DNA from 4 places in the Pantoea sp. C1E2 genome. Region 1 is predicted to be linked to each of the others. Evidence: predicted binding sites of a transcription regulator. Region 1 holds the regulator's gene; each other region holds the start of a gene.
What was found. The regulator LexA, encoded in region 1, represses DNA repair genes until DNA is damaged. The targets are predictions, from matches to a motif close to TNCTGTATGTACATACAGNA.
Positions count from the first base shown of each region.

Region 2: a site for LexA is predicted at 2,063-2,082, ahead of dinB (DNA polymerase IV). Genes of this name have one in related genera too.
Region 3: a site for LexA is predicted at 2,215-2,234, ahead of sulA (SOS-induced cell division inhibitor SulA). Genes of this name have one in related genera too.
Region 4: a site for LexA is predicted at 1,795-1,814, ahead of umuD (translesion error-prone DNA polymerase V autoproteolytic subunit). Genes of this name have one in related genera too.

Region 1 is NZ_JBSZHT010000002.1:619,088-623,303, reverse strand. It holds gene dinF (MATE family efflux transporter DinF) at 79-1,401, opposite strand; gene lexA (transcriptional repressor LexA) at 1,528-2,142, opposite strand; gene ACXI0A_RS03075 (diacylglycerol kinase) at 2,248-2,616, opposite strand; gene plsB (glycerol-3-phosphate 1-O-acyltransferase PlsB) at 2,743-4,216, shown strand, end outside.
Region 2 is NZ_JBSZHT010000002.1:1,188,038-1,192,253, forward strand. It holds gene lpcA (D-sedoheptulose 7-phosphate isomerase) at 1-319, shown strand, start outside; gene ACXI0A_RS05650 (class II glutamine amidotransferase) at 370-1,137, shown strand; gene dpaA (peptidoglycan meso-diaminopimelic acid protein amidase) at 1,108-1,851, opposite strand; gene dinB (DNA polymerase IV) at 2,095-3,150, shown strand; gene ACXI0A_RS05665 (substrate-binding domain-containing protein) at 3,345-4,216, opposite strand, start outside.
Region 3 is NZ_JBSZHT010000002.1:1,813,091-1,817,306, forward strand. It holds gene matP (macrodomain Ter protein MatP) at 1-187, shown strand, start outside; gene ompA (porin OmpA) at 279-1,352, opposite strand; gene sulA (SOS-induced cell division inhibitor SulA) at 1,702-2,193, opposite strand; gene ACXI0A_RS08700 (TfoX/Sxy family protein) at 2,416-3,039, shown strand; gene yccS (YccS family putative transporter) at 3,041-4,216, opposite strand, start outside.
Region 4 is NZ_JBSZHT010000003.1:172,795-177,010, reverse strand. It holds gene umuC (translesion error-prone DNA polymerase V subunit UmuC) at 1-1,261, opposite strand, end outside; gene umuD (translesion error-prone DNA polymerase V autoproteolytic subunit) at 1,270-1,719, opposite strand; gene ACXI0A_RS21295 (metalloregulator ArsR/SmtB family transcription factor) at 3,103-3,438, shown strand; gene arsH (arsenical resistance protein ArsH) at 3,435-4,157, shown strand; gene arsC (glutaredoxin-dependent arsenate reductase) at 4,200-4,216, opposite strand, start outside.

The sequences.
Region 1 (4,216 bases):
GCCGTTTGAGATAATTATAGTAGCCAGTTGGGATTGCGCAAAAAATACAGATTAATCTGTAGGTTACGCTTCGCTTATTTAAGCACCAAACCAGGTGTCATGCCGCCAGTGACGGCGCCACACCCACCATAGCGTCACGCCCCGCAGAGTGAGGAATACCGCTACCGCCAGCCATAAACCGTGATTACCGAGCCAGGGGAGTGTCAGCAGCGCCAGTCCATAACCTATAGCGGCTATCACCATGCTGTTACGCATTTCACGCCCGCGCGTGGCGCCGATAAACATACCATCCAGCAGATAGCACCAGACTCCGACCAACGGCAGAATCACTTGCCATGCCAGATAGCGATCGGCCATCTCACGCAGTGATTCAAGCGAGGTGAGCAACGCCACAATTTGGGGGCCGGTTAGCGCATAGATCGCTGCAAACGCCAGGGCAACGATACCGGCCTGCCGACAGGCGGCATGCCAAATCAATAACAAGCGACTGCGATCTCTCGCTCCCACAGCTTCGCCCGAGCAGGCCTCTACGGCATAGGCAAAACCATCCAACGCGTAGGCCGTGAAAGTGAGGAACATCAGCAATACCGCATTTACAGCGACAATATCAGGCCCCAAACGAGCCCCAAGCAGGGTGAGGGACGCGAAGCAGATTTGCACCATCAGCGAGCGCAACATGATGTCGCGATTGAGGCGAAACAGCCGTGCTGCATCACCACGCCAGCTCTGTTTTAGCAGACTGAAAGAGATACCGCGCAGCTTGAGCACGCGCACCACCATCCACAACCCCACGCCCAGCGTGACATATTCCGCCACAGCAGTCGCTGCCGCTGCACCCGCAACGCCCCAGTGCAGCTTAAGTACAAACAGGAGGTCGAGCAGGATATTCACCAGATTGCCGACAATCAGCAGTACCATTGGTGCACGCGCATACTGCACGCCGAGCAACCAGCCTAATATCACCAGATTGGCTAACGTTGCCGGTGCGCTAAGCCAGCGGATGTTGATAAAGATTTGTGCCTGATGCTGCACCTCTGGGCTGCCGCCCATTAACGAGGCCGCGACAAAACTAAAGGGGGTACGTAGCAATACAAACAGCACGCCCGCCACCAGGGCTATTAACAGCGGTTGCGTCAACGCACGCGCCAGTGCGGTTTTATCGTTCGCACCAAATGCCTGTGCGGTCAAACCGGTGGTGCTCATACGCAGAAACAGCAGCAACATAAAGATGAAACTGGTCGCTGTCGCACCCACCGCCACGCCGCCGAGATAAATGGGACTATCGAGATGACCAATCACTGCCGTATCGACGACACCGAGTAGCGGAACGGTAATATTGGAGAGGATCATCGGCAGCGCCAGCCGCCACAATGCTTTATCTGAAGAGGAAAACAGCCGCATTCGCCCGTTCCATTGTTGCGCTGGTCAATTGGACCATTAACCGGCAATCAGCCTGAAGAGGAAAATCAATGTATCAGACTGCGGTCAGCACAGCGACCAACCGCAGCGGGGGAATTCAACGAGAGGTTAGAGCCATTCGCCGTTACGCACGATGCCCACAGCCAGACCTTCAACGGTCAGCGCTTGCTCACGGGTATCGACCACAATCGGCTGAAAATCGGTGTTTTCAGGCAGCAGATGCACAATGGCACCCTGCTTTTTCCAGCGCTTGACGGTGACTTCGTCATCAATGCGCGCCACCACAACCTGGCCATTACGGACTTCCTGCGTTTTATGCACAGCGAGTAAGTCGCCATCCATAATCCCGATGTCTTTCATCGACATACCACTGACGCGCAGCAGAAAATCGGCAGTAGGCTTGAACAGATTGGCATCAACCTGATAGTGCGCTTCGATGTGTTCCTGAGCTAGCAACGGTTCACCGGCAGCCACGCGGCCGATCAGCGGCAGCCCTTCGGAGACTTCTTCTTCCATCAGCAGGCGGATACCACGTGATGCACCTGAGACAATCTCAATGACGCCTTTACGCGCCAATGCTTTCAGGTGTTCTTCCGCCGCATTGGGCGAGCGAAAACCCAGTTGCGCAGCAATTTCCGCACGCGTTGGCGGCATGCCGGTCTGGTTAATATGGTCGCGAATCAGATCATAGACCTGCTGCTGCCTTGCTGTTAACGCTTTCATCCCGCCCCCTGGTTGTTTATACAGTCGCTGTGAGTATATACAGGTATTGGCGAAATGAAAACCAAAACAGAGGGAAAAATCAGCGGTTTGAAGATTCTGGAATACCTATCGCAAATGCGACCAGAGCAGCGCGATCCAGACAAACAGAGCCAGTAATATAGCCAGCAATACCGCCGCTGAGCCCATATCTTTTGCTCGTCCCGCTAAGGGATGGCGCTCTTGCCCAATGCGATCGACTACCGCTTCAATGGCGCTATTCAGGATTTCAACGATGATCACCAACACCACGGAGCCAATCATCAGCACTCGGGAAATCACATCGACATCCAGCCAGCAGGCCACCACAATGGCCACCAGTGCAGCAATGGCTTCCTGGCGAAATGCGGCTTCATGTTGCCAGGCGGCACGCAGGCCCTGCCAGGAATAACCGGCTGCATTCACTATTCTTTGAATACCGGTGACGTTATTTGCCATGCTGTGGAACCCTTGAGGTGATTTGGCGTCAATGAGTGGGCTGTATGAGATGGTGCAGCCACAGATCTTCGATTTACTTTCTGGTATGCTTGCCGCGCTTTGCTAACAAGAGGCTTTAAGTTGTCTATGTCAGGTTGGCGTAAACTTTATTACAAACTATTGAATTTACCACTCTCTTTTTTAGTAAAGAGTAAGGTCATTCCGACCGATCCTGTCTCTGAACATGGGATCGATCCGACTCGTCCAGTGATGTATGTTTTGCCTTACGATTCAAAGGCTGACCTGCTCACATTACGGGCGCAGTGTCTCAACCATGATCTGCCCGATCCGCTGGCCCCGCTGGAGATCGATGGCACTCTGCTGCCACGTCATGTGTTTATTCACGATGGCCCGCGCGTATTCCCCTATTTCGTAGCAAATCCTGAGTCCGTGAAGCTATTCCACGACTATCTCGATCTGCACCGCAGTAATCCTGATCTCGACGTACAAATGTTACCGGTTGCGGTGATGTTTGGTCGTGCGCCAGGACGCGAAATTCAGGGTGAAGACACGCCGCATCTGCGCATCCTTAATGGCATAGAGAAATTCTTCGCCATTCTGTGGCACGGACGTGACAGCTTTGTGCGCTTCTCGCCGACCGTTTCCCTGCGCCAGATGGCCACGGAGCACGGTACCGATAAGTCGATTGCCCAAAAGCTGGCACGCGTGGCACGCATTCATTTTGCGCGTCAGCGCCTGGCTGCTGTAGGCCCACGTCTGCCTGCGCGTCAGGATCTGTTCAACAAGCTGCTGCAATCCAAAGCGATTGAAAAAGCGGTTGAAGATGAAGCGCGCAGCAAAAAAATCTCGCACGAGAAGGCCCAGCAGAACGCCGTTGAGATGATGGAAGAAGTCGCGGCTAACTTCTCGTATGAAGCCATCCGCGTGACCGACCGCGTCATGGGCTGGCTGTGGAGCCGTCTCTATCAGGGCATCAACGTCAATGGTGGCGAGCGCGTGCGTCAGCTGGCGCAAGATGGCCACGAGATTGTGTATGTGCCCTGCCATCGCAGTCACATGGACTATTTGCTGCTCTCTTACGTGCTCTACCATCAGGGTTTGGTTCCGCCTCATATCGCAGCGGGCATTAACCTGAACTTCTGGCCAGCGGGTCCGATTTTCCGTCGCCTGGGCGCTTTCTTTATCCGTCGTACCTTCAAGGGCAATAAGCTCTATTCCACGGTATTCCGCGAATATCTGGGCGAGCTGTTCAGCCGCGGTTATTCGGTAGAGTACTTTGTTGAAGGTGGACGCTCGCGTACGGGCCGACTGCTGGATCCTAAAACCGGCACGCTGTCGATGACGTTGCAAGCCATGCTGCGTGGCGGTAGTCGCCCGATTACCTTCGTTCCGATCTACATCGGTTATGAACACGTCATGGAAGTGGGGACTTACGCCAAAGAGCTACGTGGCGCGGCCAAAGAGAAAGAAAGCTTCCTGCAGATGGTTCGCGGGCTGCGCAAACTGCGCAATCTTGGTCAGGGCTACGTCAACTTCGGCGAACCCTTGCCGCTGATGAACTACCTGAACAAAAACGTGCCGGAATGGCGTGATGCGATCG
Region 2 (4,216 bases), 570 kb from region 1:
CCTTTCGTGCGTCAGCAATGATTTCGGCTATGACTATGTGTTCTCGCGCTATCTCGAAGCCGTTGGCCGTGAAGGCGATGTGCTGCTGGGCCTGTCCACTTCTGGTAACTCGGCGAACATCATCAAAGCCGTCGAAGCGGCACGTGCCAAAGGCATGAAAGTGATTACCCTGACCGGTAAAGATGGCGGCAAAATGGCAGGTTCAGCAGATATCGAAATTCGCGTGCCGCATTTCGGCTACGCTGACCGCATTCAGGAGATTCACATTAAAGTGATTCACATCCTGATGCTGCTGGTCGAAAAAGAGATGGTTAAGTAATGACGCGTTCCTCCCGCCATCGCGGGAGGTTCTGACTTAAGGCGGTTGCTATGTGCGAATTGCTCGGGATGAGCGCCAATGTCCCCACGGACATCTGTTTCAGTTTTACCGGTCTGGTGCAGCGTGGCGGCGGAACCGGGCCGCATAAAGATGGCTGGGGCATCACGTTCTATGAAGGAAAAGGGTGCCGCACCTTTAAAGATCCGCAGCCCAGCTTTAACTCACCCATTGCCCGCCTGGTGCAGGAATACCCGATCAAATCGCATTCCGTGGTGGCGCACATCCGCCAGGCAAACCGCGGCGAAGTGTCACTGGAAAACACCCATCCGTTTACCCGTGAGCTTTGGGGACGTAACTGGACCTACGCGCACAATGGACAGCTGAAAGGCTACAAGCAGCTGGAGACCGGGCAGTTTCGTCCCGTAGGCGAAACGGACAGCGAGAAAGCATTTTGCTGGATTCTACATAAGTTGTCTGAGCGCTATCCGCGCACACCGGGTAACTGGCCGGCGGTGTTTCGTTACATTGCTGAGCTGGCGGCTGAAATGCGCGAGAAGGGCGTGTTTAACATGCTGCTGTCGGACGGCCGTTATCTGATGGCGTTCTGTTCCACCAATCTCTACTGGATCACACGTCGTGCGCCGTTTGGCAAAGCCAAGTTGCTCGATCAGGATGTGGAAATTGATTTTATGCAGCAAACCACGCCAAAAGATGTGGTGACGGTGATTGCGACACAGCCGCTGACAGGGAATGAAACCTGGCACCGGATAGTGCCAGGCGAGTGGGCATTATTTTGCCTGGGTGAGCGCCAGGAATGACTTCGAGGCAGCATCCGGTGTGGAGATCACCGGCGTGCTGTTCACCGCATATTGACCTGTGGTCGTCACGTTAACCGTTGGCGGCACGTGGTACTTCTCAAAGTAGGCATAACCCGGCTGCAGTTCACGCCAGAAGTTAATGTACGTTGAGTAGCGATGACGCTGCATGTTGCTGTCGGTCATGTGGAACGGATAGATGTTGATCTGAACATCCTGCTGGCCGTTACGCAGCGCAGCGTTGACGTAAGTAAAGATCTCATCCATCGATGCATTGGTCATGGCGTAGCAGCCAATCGATACGCAATCACCGTGAATCATCAAATAGTTGCCGTCATAACCTTTATCACGATCGTACTGATTCGGGAATCCGGTATTGATCGCGCGGTAGAAACGGCTGTCCGGTTTTAACTGGTTCAGCTTAACGTTATAAAACCCTTCCGGACTTTTAAAATCGCCCTGACGACGTTTAGGCCCTAAACCGCCAGAGAAATTACAAATGCGATAGCTGTCCAGCAGACGATATTCATTACCGATTTTGCCGTACAGTTCCAGCGTACGCTCTTCCTTGAAAATCTGAATAAAAACAGGGGTACCAAGTAATTGTTTCTTTAACTCTTTGCTCACCGGCGCCGACGGTTGCGTTGGCTCTGGTGAAATGGCCCAGCTAAGGACTGGCATAAGAATCATCGCAAGCAACAATGCGATTCTGCCCATTCTGTGTGTACCTTGAAGTGAAGAGAGACGATGACGCTGAGCGTCCAGATATTGCATTATCGGAAATATCCGCTACCGCAGCGCAACATTAACATTGTCTGAGGTTTAATCAAGACAGTGTCCGTGAAAATGGTGCATTCCTAAAGGGATTACGACCAGATTTTTGTAAACTTTAATTCGTCGCTCGACATATATTGCCGAACTTTCTTTGTGCTGTATACTTATCCAGTATTCGGAGGGCGTATGCGCAAAATCATTCATGTCGATATGGACTGCTTTTTCGCGGCAGTTGAAATGCGCGACGATCCTTCATTAACGGATATCCCTATTGCCATTGGCGGCAGCCGGGTGCAGCGTGGTGTGATCAGCACGGCCAACTATCCGGCGCGTAAATATGGCGTGCGCAGTGCAATGCCGACAGCAATGGCGCTCAAGCTCTGTCCGCATCTGAAATTACTGCCCGGACGCTTCGATGCCTACAAAGAGGCGTCACGTCAGATCCGCGATATCTTCTCGCGCTATACCCCGCTAATAGAACCTCTTTCACTGGATGAAGCGTATCTGGATGTGACTGACAGTGAACATTGTCAGGGCTCGGCGACGCTGATGGCTCAGGCGATACGTGCCGATATCCTACGCGAAACCGGATTAACCGCCTCTGCTGGCATTGCGCCGATCAAATTCCTCGCCAAGATCGCCTCCGATCTGAATAAGCCCAACGGGCAATATGTGATCACACCCCAGGTGATGCCGGACTTTTTACTGACGCTGCCGTTAAGTAAGATTCCCGGCGTAGGGAAGGTTGCAACGAAAAAGCTGGAAGAGATGGGGCTGCGCACCTGTGCCGATGTGCAGCGTGCCGATTTGGCGCTACTGCTGAAACGCTTTGGTAAATTCGGTCGCATCCTGTGGGAGCGCAGTAACGGCATCGATGAGCGAGATGTGGTGGTGGAGCGCGAACGCAAATCGCTGGGTGTTGAACGCACGCTGATGGAAGACATTCACAGCTGGGAGCAGTGTCTGGCGATCATCGATTTCCTGTATGCCGAGCTGGATCGTCGATTAACCGATATTCGACCGGACAAGCAGATCGCGCGTCAGGGCGTAAAACTCAAATTTAATGATTTCCAGCAGACCACGCAGGAACATGTCTGGCCGGTGCTGAACAAGGACGACATGATCGCGGTGGCGCAGCAGGCGTGGGATGAGCGGCGTGCAGGGCGCGGTGTGCGACTGGTGGGCTTGCATGTGACGCTGGTGGATCCCCAACTGGAGCGGCAGCTGGTGTTGGGTTGGTAAACGCGGCGGGTTAAACAGCGTGATGCTGGTCAGCGGCGAGTGGTCTGTCTTTCAGATGCAAAGATCCGCGCAGGCCATTTCTGATACGCATAAAAAAGCTGCCATAGTAAAAACGGCAGCTCTTCTTGAGTCTGGCTTAGCTAACCAGCATGACGGTTTGATGCGCCACCAGGGTGCAACACTCAGTAGCTAAATTACTTCTTAGCGTACTTCGCTTCCAGCGTGGCAAACCACGGTGCCACAAAATCGTTGTTCACACCCCAGCCCGGAATAATCTTGTTCAGCGTTGCCACGTTAATGGCCCCTTGCTGGCTATTCAGTAACTGCTGCGAAATGGAAGACGCTTTGAACTCGTAGCTTGCCGGTGTGGCTTCACCCGCGATTTTATTCGCCACGAGGCGCATATTCACCGCACCGATGGTTTTTGGATCGACCGCGACTGTCTGCACCCATGGACTGTTTTTCTCATGCATCAACTGCAAATCCTGGTTGGACACGTCAATGCTGTAAATCTTGATCTCAGTACGACCATTCTCCTGCAGCGCTTTGTAGGCACCCTGACTGAATGCGTCCCATGATGCCCAAATCGCATCCACTTTGCCTTTTGGATATTTCGCCAGAATCGCACCCACCTTGTTGGCGGTGTCGCCCTGTACATCAGTAGAAACCGCGCCAATGGATTCCAGCTGGTGGATGCCTGGGTTCTCTTTCAGCAGCTTCTCATACACCACCTGACGGCGCTCCTGTGGCGGGAATCCTGCCACCCACAGTTTGATGATATTGGCTTTACCATGGAAATCACTGATCAGCTGACCCAGTGACGCCTGCGCCAGCGAAGCATCATCTTGCGCGGTCACGGTCACGCCATTGATCGGGGTATTGACCGGGGTATCAAACACAGACAGTTTGATACCTGCATCCACAATGTGTTGCACCAGGGCGGTGGAGTAGGGTTCTTTGCCGTGAGAGAGAATAATGCCGTCGTACTTCTGGCTGATCGCCTGGTTAACGAAGTCCTGGAAACGCGCATCATCACCGTTACTCAGAAAGGTACTGACTTTAAAGC
Region 3 (4,216 bases), 1.2 Mb from region 1:
CGATTTGGAATATCTGGTGTGGCAGCGTCTGGCAGGATTAGCGCAGCGTCGCAGCAATACGCTGTCAGAAACCATTGTGCAGTTGATAGAAGATGCCGAGCGCAAAGAGAAGTATGCCAGCCAGATGTCGACGCTTAAGCAGGACCTGCAGGCGATTTTGGGTAAGGGCGGTTCAGAAAACGAATAGCGTTGCTGGCTACACTGTGATGCTGTTTTAACTCAGTTAAAAAGAGATAAAAAAAACCCCGCCGGAGCGGGGTTTTTTATTGCGTGATAACTTAAGCCTGTGGCTGAGTTACAACGTCTTTGATACCTTTCACGTCGATTTCAACGCGACGGTCTGGCGCCAGGCAGTCGATCAGGGCATTACGGCCTTTCACGCTGTCACAGGTGTTGCCAGTAACTGGGTTAGATTTGCCCATACCGCGTGCAGAGATCTTGTTAGAAGGGATACCTTTAGATACCAGGTAATCAACTACAGACTGAGCGCGTTTCTCAGACAGTTTCTGGTTGTACTGCTCTGAACCGATACGGTCAGTGAAGCCCAGTACGACAACAGAACCGTCTTTAGGATCCATTGAGCTCAGCTGGCTGTACAGCTGATCCAGAGCCTGCTGGCCTTCTGGTTTCAGAGTAGCTTTGTTGAAGGTGAACAGTACGTCAGACTTCAGGGTGAAACGCTTGGTTTCAACAACTGGCGCTGGAGCTGGTGCTGGAGCAACAACTGGTGCAGCTGCTTCATCCTGACCGAAACGGTAAGAAACGCCGACGCTCAGCATGCTGTTGTCTGGACGCGCACCAACGGTACCTGCGTCACCGATGTTGTTAACCCACTGGTAGTCCAGGCGAGTTGCCCAGTTTTTGGTCAGTGCGTATTCAACACCAACAGCAGCCAGCGGAGAAACGCCGGTGTCATGGTTGCTGATACGGTCGCCAGTGTTCAGGTTGGCCTGCTTAGAGTCTGCGCGCCATACCATGCCACCCAGACGGGTGTACACATCAAAGTCTTCAGTGATTGGGTAGCTCAGTTTAGCTGCCAGCTGAACGCCTTGTGCTTTGAATGCGCCGTTAACTTGGTCGCCTTTGTTAGGCATGCGGCCTAACCAGTCGTAGCCCAGCTCGAAGCCCAGGTATGGGTTAGCCTGGTAGCCCAGGAATGCACCAGCACCAAGCTGAGATTCGTGAGTTGGACCGTCGTTGTTCGCGTAACCGTTACCGTAGTAACCAGTATCGTGATACTGAGACCAGCCCAGTTTAGCACCGGTGTACCAGGTGTTATCTTTAGGAGCGGCCTGCGCTACGGTAGCGAAGCCAGCCAGTGCCACTGCAATTGCGATAGCTGTCTTTTTCATTTTTGCGCCTCGTTATCATCCAAATAGGCAATGAGCAAAAAGGTTGCTCTTTGTGTTAATCCTTCGCCGGGTCTAAACGCTCGCTTTTGACTCTACCGAAAAAACGGAGGTTATTGAGCACCCTGGCGAGATAAAGTCTACAACGAGATTGGAAAGTTACAAGTATGATGTGAGGCCAGTCAGCAAAAAAACAGGGATTTATACACACATTTTAACAAATCACATGGCAAAATCTTCGCTAGCGGATTGAGAAAAAGCGGCTAAACCATTGTCAAAGCTGGCGGGAAAAGAATCAGTGGCTTAGCAGCATCCTTAAGAAAAAAAAGCGTGAGAAAATTCCTGGTTTTACTTAATGAAACAAATCTAAGGGAATTTTTGGCGTATTTGGTTGTCTGGACAAGACGCGATCGTGACCTTGCGGACGCATAATCAGACCCAGCGCTTCACCTTCAGCCGCTGCCATTTCGAGTTCAAACCGCTCTTCATCATTCAATTCGTACGGAATCCAGGCCAAAACCACACTGTAATTCCCGGTGCGCAGAGCCTTCACCATACTTTCTACTGTACTAAGTCGTTCAGATTCGGTGATATGCATACTTTTCTCCAGCGGCAAACCTGACTGCTGCATCCAACTGCGATTCAGCTTGTGCGCCGGCGTTAACCACAGCTGCCAGCGTGACTGCTCGCTGAGTTGCTTTAACACAGGCAACAGCAGTAACTGCATCATGCCAGGCTGTTCGCTATAACGCAGTTCAGTAATTCCACCCAGAGAAGGCTGCGTCAAGCTTGAAGAAGCAAAACGTTGAGAACGATCAGCAAGGCCAGAGAAATGAGTACGCATTTTTTTAATCACTCAGTAATGAACTGTATGGATGTACAGTAAAGTCTTCCTGGATAAAGATCAACCTCAATTTCTGAAAACACCTCGCAAATTGTGCACAACGCAGGCAGCAAATGCTTTTATTCATTGAACAGCTAATGGGTTTTTTCTATCTTCTAACCAAATGAAAATCCAGGGTTTTAAGGAATATTCTCGAATGAGAATTCACGGAAAGGAGCTGTAATGAAAACCAACAATCCACTCGTTAAACAATCTAAAGCACAGTTGGCGCCGCTGGGAAAGATCGAATCCCGAACGCAATTTGGGGGCTATGCACTCACGGTAGAAAAGGTGATTTTTGCCTATATCAATGAAGATGCGCTCTACCTGCGAGCCAGTGAAGAGCTGCAGACTTATAACACTCAACGCGCGCTTGAGCCGCTGGTGTATCGCAAACGTGGCATGCCGGTACAGCTAAACTACTTCAAGGTGGATGCGAAGCTCTGGCAGGATCCTGACCAGTTATTGCGACTTTCAGCGAGTGCGCTGCATGCTGCTCAGCATGAATTAGCGAGCCGTATCGTGACCTTACGATTGAAGGATTTGCCAAATCTCAGCCTGCGCATGGAGATGATGTTGCATAAAGTGGGCATCAATTCAGTGAAAGTGCTGCATGAAATGGGATCGCGTCAGAGTTGGCTCAAATTGCGTGCGGTCAATAAGCATATTGGGCTGAAAACCTTAATGGCGCTGGAAGGGGCGATTTCCGGACATCATCAGGCTGCATTGCCTGCGGCGATCAGAGATGAACTGCGTGCGTGGTATGTCAAAACGCTCCACCAAAAAAACACGGTGGAGCCGAGTTAACTTAATGACTGGAGAGTGTGCGGCGCAGGCGGGCAATTTCCGGCAGCAGGGCAATCAGTAATCCCAACTGTTGCATCACCAGCGGCGCCTGCACGTCCGAACTGTTTTTGATACCACTTAACTGTTGCATCACCTGCTGCTGCATAGCTAATGCCTGCTGGTCGTCAACGCGCTCAATCTGCAGCACATCCTCAACAAAACAGACTGCATCATCTAATACGTTGAGCAATGCAGGGTCAGAGAGTCGTTCGCGATGTGCGCCCAGCGCCGAGATGTAGCTCAGGAAGGAGTGATTCAGGCACAGTAACCGGAACGCGTTTTCACGCAACGGTTGCTGAAGCTTGAGTTCACTACTCATGTTCGAGACCACAGATGCTAATTCAGCATCGGCATTATGAGCGTCACGGCGCGCCACGCGATACGTCAGACGGTTATCTTTGCCCTGATGATATTGCTCCAGGATGGCATCGAGATAACGACAGTTGGCATTCAGCGTGCGATCCGCCACGGCGCTAATCTTACGAAAACGCCAATCGGGCCAGACAAAGGCCACGGCCAGCCAGGCCAGTCCGCACCCTAACAGCGTGTCAACGATACGCGGCAGCGCCACCTCAAAGCCTTCGCCCAGCAGGTTAAAGCACAGCAGTACCAGTAAGGTGATAAACAGTGTGGCTTGCGCATACTGAATCTGGCGAAAGGCAAAAAACAGTACGCCGCTTAACACGATTAAAATCAGCTGCCCTTCGATAGAGGGCACCAACCACAGTACCGGTAAGCCGATGGCGATGCCGGCCAGTGTCCCACCGATACGTAAGGCGAGTCGGCGGCGTGTGGCGTTGTAGTTAGGCTGGCAGACAAACAGGCTGGTGAGCAAAATCCAGTAGCCGCGATGAAGACCGGTAATCTGAATGAAAGCGTATCCGACACAAAGCACCAGGGACATGCGCACAGCATGGCGGAACAATGCCGATCCGGGGCTCAGATGACGGCTCAGCCGTAACCGAATATCAGCCCATCCACTAAGCCCTTCACGAGAAAGATGGTTATCAGCGGAGGAAGGCGGCTCAGCCAGCGCTTGTTCAGACTCAATCGAGGCCAGTTGCGCATCAATCGCACGTAAATTACGTAGCAGCCAAAACAGCGCGCGGATGTGTGGATCCTGCAGATCATTCTGCTG
Region 4 (4,216 bases), on a different contig from region 1:
CAACGGGAATGTCAGACCAGCGTGTTGTCCACGCAGGACTGAGCATTTCCCGTTTCATTTTCCATTCAGTATTTATCCCCTGTCCGGCAAACCAGATATTGCCCAGCCCTGACTGATTAATGCCATCAAGTACCTTCATCAGTTGCGCACTGTTTGCCCTTGGTTTGTTCTCTTCGAAGAGACTGAGTTGTGTAATACCGTTCGGCGTAAAATCATCCAGAGCAATACCCGCTTTCATATAGCGCCGGTTGTCCAGCCAGATACGATCAAGTGAACGCATAGCGACTTCGATAATGTCGCGTGTATCCTGAGTGGGAAGGGCAAGTTTTTCGCCAGCATTGTTCCCGTAGAACACTTCATTAACGGCGTGTGGTGACGTCCGGATAAAAATCCCGACGTGACGGCAAAACTGACGCTCTCCCCTTAATTTTTCAGCTGCGCGCGTTGCGTACTGGCACAGTGCCTGCTGCATGCTTTCCTTAGAGGTAATGCGTTCCCCAAAAGAGCGTGAACAGACAATCTGCTGTTTGGCCGGAGGAAGCTCTTCAAGAGGTATGCATGATTCGCCATTAAGCTCACGTACCGTCCGTTCCAGTACAACGGAAAAGTTATCCCGGATGAACTTCGGACTGGCCTGTGAGAGCTGAAGTGCGGTAGTGATGCCCATCTGGTTCAGGCGCTTACCTATGCGTCGCCCCACGCCCCAGATTTCCTCAACTGGCTGGTTTTCAAGAAGAGTTGCCGTTCTCCTCGGATTGCCTTTTGTCAGCGCCAGCACGCCACGAAATTGCTTCCACTCCTTGCTTGCCCACTGCGCAGATTTTGCCAGCGTCTTGGTTGGCCCCATGCCCACACCTACGGTAAGGCCCGTAGTGCTGAGCACGTGTGTTCTGAGGCGCCGACCAAAATGTTCAAAGTCTTCACAGCCGTCTATGCCCGTCAGGTCCAGGAACATTTCGTCAATGCTGTACTGCTCTACGCGAGGTGTCATCTCTTCCAGAGCAGTCATGACTCGCTGGCTGAGGTTATGGTAAAGCCCGTAGTTCGAGCTGAAAATAAAGACCTTTTCTGGAAAACCTTCCGTTTTTATCTGAAACCAGGGTGCTCCCATTTTTATGCCCAGCGCTTTCGCGCCGGCACTGCGGGCAATGACACAGCCGTCATTATTGCTGAGCACGACAACGGGTTTGCCACGTATATCCGGCCTGAACAGCGCTTCGCAGCTGGCATAAAATGAGTTGACGTCCGCAAGTCCAAACATAGGCATAGCTACTTCCTGCGCGCACGCGTGCTGTTAAAGAACCAGGTGACAACACCAAGCAACTGAAGCTCTTCCGGGTATATCACGGAGTAGGCGGGATTCATGGGCAGCAATGCAAGTCGCGGTTGCAGCTGCAAACGCTTAACGGTGAACTCACCGTTGACTTCAGCAATGACAATATCGCCGTGCGAGGCTTCTTCGGCGCGGTCAACCACCATGACATCACCGTCACAAAGACCCAGCTCCTGCATGCTGCTTCCGCTTGCGCGAACAAAGAACGTAGAAGCGCGGCGTTTTATGCAGAGCTCGTTCAGATCTAACTCTTTCTCCACATAATCCTGGGCAGGGGAGGGGAATCCAGCAGCGCATGGATCTGCGTAAAGCGGCACTCTTAGCGGCGGCGTAAATACGGGAGGCCAGAGTAGCGTCAGACCCTGCGTGTAACTAACGGCCTTCATTTTTTAAATCCCGGGCACTTGGCAATAATTGATTTAGTAAAAAAGATGAAATGCGCATGAAAACCCCCAAACTAATACTGTTCATGCATACAGTATTAATGAGCTTCGAAGCGCTGACAAGTGGGGAGATGTGACTTATTCGAATAAAAAGGGTGCTGCTCAGTACGATCAATCCCTTAGAAGACAATTTTACAAAAGGATTCTCGTGTACCTATGGGCAGCTTTGAGCGAGGAGCTGACGTCAAAACTATGGGATAGGAATGTTATGCCGCATTAGACATAACATCTATTGTCCAACTGGCATGAAAAAGCCCGTTTTGCGGGCTTCAGTCGTAGATTTCGCGTCGATGGCTTACATAGGGGGCAGCATGGGAAAGAGAAATCATCTTACGTTAAGCATTTGCGCTTAAGAGGTGATTTCGTTCCATTGAGCAGAAACCCATGACTGTAAGGGATGTACGGAACTATCTTTCGAATAACAGAGGGCGGAGCAGCGGTAGTTCAGGTGGTTATCTATACCATACTGGTAAAAAAAAGCCTTGGCATAGGATATTTTTCCTTTTCCAAGCGGCCCCCACCTTGATGCCCGAATGGGCATGTGCTTTGCTTATTATCGCTATGACGAAAAGGTAAAGAATTGTATTTCCCTCTAACTCACACTGCCATAGGACGGTGTTGCGAGCCATAACTCAACCAATAAACTGATTGGAGAAATCCTATGAGTACCGATACCCTCTCCCCGAAAAAAAACGAATCCGCACCTCCCATTTACCTCCATCTGGAAGATGAAAATGGACAGTGTGCATGTGGAGATGATGAGGGCGCTGAGTTGAAGCAAGCGAACTTCGAGACAAAGATCGAAGATAACAAACTCCGAATCAACTTGTCCCAATATGGAGCAATGCCAGTGATAGGCCCAGCAGATGAGATAGCCGCTGTGCGCGTGCACGTTCGCGGCAAAGCGGTGTCAGTGTTTGCTATCTACGAAGACCCACAGAAAACCGCAACTATGGGCTGTTGTTCTGGCTCTGGATGCAGTTGCTATGCACGCGGTTGCTATTGCTAGCAAGTAGGGCCCATCAGGTGTCCGGATTTACCATAACACCCCTTCCGGCACCTTTCCCCGGCTCAAATCCCGAAAAATGCCCTTGATGATTTCGGCGCATTTGCATAGCTATGCAGTGAAAACTCTTCTCCAAAGATTAATGCATACAGATGTTGAAAACGTCCGCTCCTGGCACGAAACTGCCAATGCATGGGCGAAAAAGCTGTAGTAAGCGATCAGCGGACATTTTCCTTATTGAGGACATAACAACTCAATCACACTTGTTGACTGGAATTTTATTTCTACTATTCTGGAAATATAGATAAATGGGGATTGCTATGGACCTGAACACTGCAGCCAGCGCCTTAAAGGAACTCGGCCATCCTACGCGGCTGGCCGTTTACAAAACGCTGGTTAAGGCCGGACATGGTGGGTTGCCGGTCGGAGATTTACAGAAGCATCTGGATATCCCTGCATCCACGCTGAGCCATCATCTTTCCGCGCTGATGTCTGTCGGGCTTATCCGCCAGGATCGCCAGGGGCGTACGCTGTTTTGCCTGCCACAGTATGAGCGGCTGGAGCAGCTGCTGGCCTTTCTCGTCGAAGAGTGCTGCAGCGGAGAAGGGGGATGCGGCTTCAGCCTGCCCACACAGTTAACGGAGAAAACACAATGAACCTGACGGACATGACGCTACCCAATATCGATGCTGACCTGTTTGATGCACCGGTGACGACCGCAAAGCTGGCGGCGACAGAGCTCACTCATGCGCCGCGCATACTGATGCTGTACGGTTCTATACGTGAACGTTCGTTTAGTCGTTTTGCCACGGAAGAAGCGGCTCGACTGCTGACGGCGATGGGAGCCGATATCAGAATTTTTAATCCATCCGGCTTGCCTCTTCCCGATGACGCGCCTGAAACGCACCCTAAGGTTGCCGAGCTGCGCGAGCTGGTGCTGTGGTCAGAAGGCATGGTGTGGTGTTCACCGGAGCGTCACGGCGCGATGACCGGCGTGATGAAAGCGCAGATTGACTGGATACCGCTGGCAACCGGCGCGGTGCGCCCGTCACAGGGTAAAACGCTGGCGGTGATGCAGGTCAGCGGCGGCTCTCAGTCGTTTAACGCGGTGAATCAGATGCGTATTCTGGGGCGCTGGATGCGCATGATCACCATCCCTAATCAGTCTTCCGTGGCCAAAGCCTGGGCGGAATTCGATGAAGCGGGTCGGATGAAGCCGTCGGCCTATTACGAGCGCATCGTGGACGTGATGGAAGAACTGATGAAGTTCACCGTGTTGACGCGTGGACGAAGCGACTACCTGACCGACCGCTACAGCGAGAGAAAGGAGAGCGCGGAGCAGCTCTCAGACAGGGTTAACCAGCGCAGCATCTGATAAAACCGGCGAAACGCCGGTTTTTCTTTTCATCCTTTCTGATTACTGGCTGACGCGTT